DNA from 2 places in the Paenibacillus sp. MER TA 81-3 genome. Region 2 is predicted to be linked to the other one. Evidence: predicted binding sites of a transcription regulator. Region 2 holds the regulator's gene; the other holds the start of a gene.

Region 1 (3,432 bases), on a different contig from region 2:
ACCAGCCACTCCTGTTCCAGCCGATCCAGCACCTCTTGGATGATACCCTCTTCATAGCCCTTCTGAGCCAGGTTACGGGCCAGTTCCATCCGGGTTCTAGGTTTGCGTTGCAAATACTTGATCGATTGAACGTAGGCCTTATTCCCTTCGTCTGCACGCAATATCTCGTCCAAGGAGTCCAGAGAGAGCTCCGTACCTTTCAACAGGCGATATTTAATCATCACTGCCTCATGTACGTTGAGCGGTGAAGCTTGATCCAAATGAATAATATATCGTCCTGCCTGCTTATCGTCACGCTCGACCCGCACGATAGATACGATACGTTCCTTATCGCTCACAGTACTCTCCTCCATCCGTGTTCATTTCGCTCTTTCTTCCCCCAATGAATACACGGTATCTTTACTATACCGCAGCAGTGCCGTTATGACCAAACAAAATAAATAAGCATCGCAAAGTGTGTACAAAAACAAGCACCTTCAACAAACTTGAAGGTGCTTGTCCATAACAGTTATGATTACTCTTCTACTTCCAGTTCAAGTGCTGCATCTTCTTCTTCATTCGAAGCATTCTGTGGGATTGTCGTCGATAAATTGCTGGCATCACGAATCTTTTTCTCAATGACTTCTGAAATGTCGCGATGCTCCTTCAAGAATTGCTTCGCATTCTCGCGGCCCTGGCCTAAGCGCTCACTGTCAAAGGAGTACCACGCACCGCTCTTCTGAATAATATCCAATTCCGTACCGATATCGACGATGCTGCCTTCGCGGGAAATACCCTCTCCATACATAATATCGATATCCGCTTGCTTAAACGGAGGCGCAACTTTATTCTTCACAACCTTAATGCGCGTACGGTTACCGATCATATCATTCCCTTGCTTGATCGTCTCCACACGGCGCACATCCAGACGCACACTAGAATAGAACTTCAGCGCGCGACCGCCTGGAGTCGTCTCTGGGTTACCGAACATTACGCCGACCTTCTCGCGCAACTGGTTAATGAATATAGCAATCGTCTTGGACTTACTGATGGCACCGGATAATTTACGCAAAGCTTGAGACATCAAGCGTGCTTGCAAGCCGACATGAGAGTCCCCCATCTCGCCTTCAATCTCTGCCTTCGGTACGAGGGCAGCAACAGAGTCAATAACGACAATATCGACAGCACCGCTGCGCACGAGCGCTTCGGCGATTTCAAGTGCTTGCTCTCCTGTATCCGGCTGAGACAGAAGCAACTCATCAATGTTAACGCCCAACTTGCTTGCATACAACGGGTCCAAAGCATGTTCCGCATCGATGAATGCAGCTTGTCCACCTGACTTCTGCACTTCAGCAATAGCATGTAGTGCAACCGTCGTCTTACCAGAAGATTCTGGTCCGTATACTTCAACAACACGGCCTCGTGGCAGTCCACCTATACCTAATGCTATATCTAATGCTAACGATCCGCTCGAAACGATCTCAACTTGCATATGAGTGGATTCGCCGAGTTTCATAATCGAACCTTTACCGAATTGTTTCTCAATTTGACGCAATGCCATTTCTAATGCAGCGCGGCGATCTGACACAAACTCACTTCCTTCATTCGTTTGTTTGATAAATATATCATACCGTGTTTTGATCGGTTTGCCAAGCATTTTTTCGAACATACATTCGTTTATTTTGCGAAAAACCACCCCTAAATCCCTTTTATTAACATTTTGTACAACGTGAAATAGTAGCAATGCGCAAAAAAAAACCGCAACAAAGTAAGATGACTTTGTTACGGTTCCTCCGTTAACTATTACTTTAATTATAAGCTATGCCACAACGAAAGTAAAGTTTATCCATGTCCTTGCAATTTCCGCCATAAGCGGTACATTACGGCGTTCACCGTTCTAATTCGGATCGTGTCGCGATCCCCGCTCAAGCGGAGCTCTTCGACATGCGTATCCTTGCCCTTTTCTCCGATTGCAATATAGACAAGACCTACCGGTTTGCGTTCTGAATGGCCTGGCCCGGCAACCCCTGTAATTGCAACCGTGAAATCCGTGTCCGCAATGTCCTGCATGCCCTCAACCATCGCTTTGGCCGCTTCAGAACTAACCGCTCCCGGAGCGCTTTCCCCTTCTAACAGCTCATGGGGCACACCGAGAATCCGTTCCTTCATTTCGTTGGAATACGTTACGGCTCCACCAAGAAACACTTGTGAGCTTCCCGGAACTGACGTCATCATCTCCGCAAATAAGCCTCCTGTACAGCTTTCCGCAGCAGACAACGTCATTTGATGCTGAATGAGATGGTTGACGAGCACCTCGTTCATCGATACGTCTTCTGCTGCATACAGATGCTGACCGAGACGATTCGTGATTTCCGTTTCTACTTCTCCAAGCTTGCTTGCAGCCAGAGCTGCATCATCGCTCTTCGTCGCAAGACGAACGAGCACTTCACCTTCTTTGGCGTACGTCGCAATCGTTGTATCCCCCTGCGCCTCAATTAGATCACGAAGCGCATCCTCCAAGATGGATTCACCGACGCCTGCAAATTTCAGCATACGCGTATACAGCGTCGATGCATCAAGCAATCCATTGTCTTTCATCCAAGGAACGACCTGTTCTGCAAACATCGGTTTCATTTCACGCGGAGGCCCGGGAAGCACAATATATGCCACACCTTCATGAACGATCGCATTCCCGATCGCCAAGCCAGTTCTGTTCGGAAGCACGTCCGCCCCTTCAATAACGAGCGCTTGGCGCTTATTGCTTTCTACCATCGGAGTGCCGCGTCCGGCAAACATTTTCTCCATCTGAGTCAATGCATCCTCGTCATGATACAACTCGCTCCCCAGCAATTCAGCCAACACATCTTTCGTTATATCGTCCATCGTAGGTCCGAGTCCGCCTGTAAACAAAATGACATTCGAACGGCTTCGCGCCACTTCGATTGTGTGACGGAGCCGATCGGCATTATCGCCAACTACCGTCTGATAATAGACATCAACCCCAAGAAGAGCCAACTGCTGAGATAAATATTGTGCATTGGTGTTTACAATTTGCCCTAATAGCAGTTCCGTACCGACAGCAATCATTTCGGCTTTCATATGAGACACCATCCTTCATCTATATCTGTACCGCCATGCTTTCAATGTATGTAAATGCTAAATCCAACCTGTAAAGCCGCTGCAAGCTGCTTCATCATCCTGTCCGCGCCTTTCGTGTATCAATGAGTCATTTTATTCATGAAAAAACAATAGGCCTTCTTTCCTCGATCCACTCTACAGTCGATGTCGTAGAAAAAAGCGCCTATTGTTTAAAAGGCTGTCTCGCAAAGGTTGTTTAAAAAGTTCCCTTTTGATCACGATGTATCTCGAGAGGATAATTCCACATCGAATCTGTAATTAAACACGCACTTTACATTTTGCCGTTACGAAAAGTGAAGCACCTTTTTATTTTTC
Region 2 (3,432 bases):
GATGATAGTGAATCCTACGAGCACCATTGGCAGGATATAGCTGCGGCCTTTAAATTCTTCAAAGGCGACAGTGCTAGTCGACATCATCGATTTCCCTTGCTTCTTACGCTGCTTGTTCAGTTGTGTGCTGTTACGACGCACCTTGCGTTCCCAACTGCGAGACATGAATGTTAGCCCCCTTATTATTGCGACAATAAGACGTTGATGTACCTAATAAGCTCTTGCCTAATTGAATTTCAATATAATAATCGATGCAATTCCGGACAAAATCCGGTAATTACACCGACTTGGTCTATCGCTTACATTAATGAACAAGCCCGCCGGACCCGCCCTTTTCGCCCATTTGTTCTTCATCTTCAACAAAGCGAATCGTATCCAACTGGTTACGGACTTGCTTCCGGAATAAAGACAAATATTGCTCTCGCAGGCGCGCACGTTCCGCCAACTCCGTCTCGTTTAATCCTTCAGTTTTCTGCTTGCGGGCAAGCTCGTTTATTCGTGCGATCAATTGATCGATATTCATTGTCGTACCTCCATGTTTCTAAGCATATCTTCTACTTTGACATGGCAGGTCAAGCTTGTCAAGCAAGCGTATCGACTACAATCGCCATGGAGAAAGAATACAAAAATACATAGAAAGAGACCCATATTGAGTCTCCCGTTAAGCTTTAATATAAATGGTGAGTTATTGAACCATATTATAATCACTCTGTACAGTATGGCAAATGAACATCCCCGTATTACGAGCAGATATGTAGTGACCACTTAATATGTGATTTGATTACATCAATGGAAGAAAGACAATTCCCTATTCTAACTCCAAAGGCACAAGTATGACATCTCCCGCCAACAGCGTATGTCCTTCTATATCATTCAATACGATGATTTCATAAATGTATTGACGAATATCCATATGCTCTGGTTTGTAAGCAGCAGCAATAACCCATAAGGAATCTCCTGGCTGGACAAGCACCCGTTCCACTGCGCTCTCCATTCCTACCTGCTCCTGCACATCATCGTTCCCCCACGCTTGTACAATGCTGCCGCATGTGACGAAAAAGAGAGCGATCGTAAAGACGATAAGACGAAGTCGACGTATATATATTGAACGACGTTGCTTTCCTCTACCATTGCTGGCAGCAGTCGATACATTATAAATTGAACGATAAGTTGTATACATCATCTATCCCATCTCCCCAAACGCTTGTTCTATTACTTTCGCAAATAATTTAACACGAACACTTGTTTGAGTCAATATATTTTTAGAACATTAGTTCTCATATCATTCGTCTTTTTCTCCTTCCTATTCACGCCCGATAAAAGAGAACGCTTAAAAAGCGCGAGTTTATGCATTTTCCTTAGAACTTATGTTTGTACGAACGGAGGTTCTATGGTATAATTTTGACAAAAGAGTATTCATTGGAGTTGATACCCTTGTCTAAAATATCCAGTCGTCAACAAGCGATTCTTGATTTTATACGCAATGAAGTTCGTGGTAAAGGTTATCCACCATCGGTTCGCGAGATTGGCGAAGCGGTTGGCTTAGCCTCCAGTTCTACAGTGCACGGTCATCTGGATCGCCTTGAGAAGAAAGGCTTCATTCGTCGCGATCCGACGAAGCCCCGTGCAATTGAACTGCTCAGCCATGAACAATCCGAGCGTACGAATGAATTCACCCAGTCTGTAGCAAGAATTCCGGTAGTGGGTAAAGTAACGGCGGGTGAACCTATTACGGCAACTGAGAATATTGAAGACTATTTCCCGTTACCTACACATATGGTCGGGGACGACGAGAACGTGTTTATGTTATCTGTCATTGGTGATAGTATGATCGAAGCCGGAATACATAACGGCGATTATGTCATTGTTCGCCAGCAGCAGACTGCTAATAACGGAGATATCGTCGTAGCGATGACGGAAAACGATGAAGCAACGGTCAAGACTTTTTATCGCGAGAAAGACCATGTCCGTCTTCAACCCGAGAACCCGACATACGAACCTATTTGTCTGAAGCATGTGACGATTTTGGGTAAGGTCATTGGTTTGTTCCGAGATTTCCATTAACAAAACACAGCCTTTGGTTCTCCTCATAGGTGAATTATCGGCTGTGTTTTTATTTTCAAAAGCTAAATTTGTTATTTCCATTTATACGCTGCTTTTCTCGCACGCGTGTTGATCTTCTTGAAACATATTCCAGTTTTAGCGTCGTATTTTTACGCTGTTCTTCCCTCTCTTATCGGCTGCCATGACAATATACGCTCCATCTTGAACGGACGCCATCCACTCGAACGCAAACAAGTCGCATGAACAGTGCCATCACTGATTTTGTGAATGATAACACGGCGCTTCGTGATGTCGCCATGTCTGTCTTCATAAATGATCTCAATTGCTCGACCAATATAATGTTCAAGAAGCATGTCACTTCACCTCCATTCAGAACGTTTGTTCTTATTATTTGCGATTTCTCAAAGCATAAGCCAATAATCGTTCGTTTATAAAAAAAAGATGACTCCTGATGAATACCAGAAGTCACCTTTTGCAGTCTAGGCCATCGTGTTTTTCAAACCGTCACAATAAGGGTTACAATACATTTTTTCCGCTTGTCGTACTTAACTTAAAAAGTAAGATATAAAAATCTGCTAGGATTTATTAGACCAATGCACAGGATCTTTAGAGATCGGCATGAGGTGATACACCCCGTACGTTGCACCCACTTTTACAAGATCATCGTAATTCGAAATACTAATAGATGTTCCATCCGCTTTTTTTATAGTAGTCTTCTTGGTAACCGGGGAGTTCATATCAATTGCGTTTCCGCGAATATGATCCGAATCAAGTGCAGGGGCGGCCACAATGCTGTATGCGGCAACCATTTCAGCAGCAGCGTTTTTGGATTTAGTATATTTGCTATCATCATTTGGATGTACCCATTGAATATTGACGCCGCTCATTGAAGGAACATCTTTAGGACTGATTTGCCCTTTGCTAATTTTGTATGAATAATGCATAAGATATGCTCGTTCTTTTGGTCTTAACGTAGAAGTCACTGTAACCGTAATATTGGCATCCTTCATCGCTTTAATGAACTTTTCAACTTTAGGTCTGAATTCACTGCTCAAATCACTGACGCTTGCAGAATTAGGAAATTCTTGAACCCATCTCTTCCCGCTTATACCACTGTAAGTAGATGACGCTCCAAATGCTGTTGCAGGAACAACAAGTGATAAAGTAAGAATCAGCATAACAGCAACTTTAAATAGCTTCATATTAATACCTCCTAAAATATTGTTATTTTTTGCCTGATCCAAACATACCAAATATTCTCTATTTTTGATATAGTTTTCAAAAAATAATATATTTGAAAATGAAAAAGAGCCGTGACTCCCTACGAGTCTTCTCTTCTAGCAATGATTATTTGCGTGTATGGCTTCG

What was found. Region 2 encodes LexA, which represses DNA repair genes until DNA is damaged. Its sites were predicted from a motif close to CGAACATATGTTCG; they were not measured.
Region 1: the regulator LexA is predicted to act here: its motif matches at 1,642-1,655, upstream of recA (recombinase RecA).

Annotation. Positions count from the first base shown of each region.
Region 1 covers NZ_JAMAWB010000001.1:361,330-364,761, reverse strand. Annotated here, with positions in the region: gene M3650_RS01625 (regulatory protein RecX) at 1-338, opposite strand, end outside; gene recA (recombinase RecA) at 515-1,567, opposite strand; gene M3650_RS01615 (competence/damage-inducible protein A) at 1,822-3,078, opposite strand; gene pgsA (CDP-diacylglycerol--glycerol-3-phosphate 3-phosphatidyltransferase) at 3,402-3,432, opposite strand, start outside.
Region 2 covers NZ_JAMAWB010000009.1:260,584-264,015, forward strand. Annotated here, with positions in the region: gene M3650_RS15390 (methyltransferase) at 1-165, opposite strand, end outside; gene M3650_RS15395 (DUF896 domain-containing protein) at 305-523, opposite strand; gene M3650_RS15400 (LysM peptidoglycan-binding domain-containing protein) at 809-1,183, opposite strand; gene lexA (transcriptional repressor LexA) at 1,435-2,064, shown strand; gene M3650_RS15410 (hypothetical protein) at 2,214-2,417, opposite strand; gene M3650_RS15415 (D-alanyl-D-alanine carboxypeptidase family protein) at 2,640-3,266, opposite strand.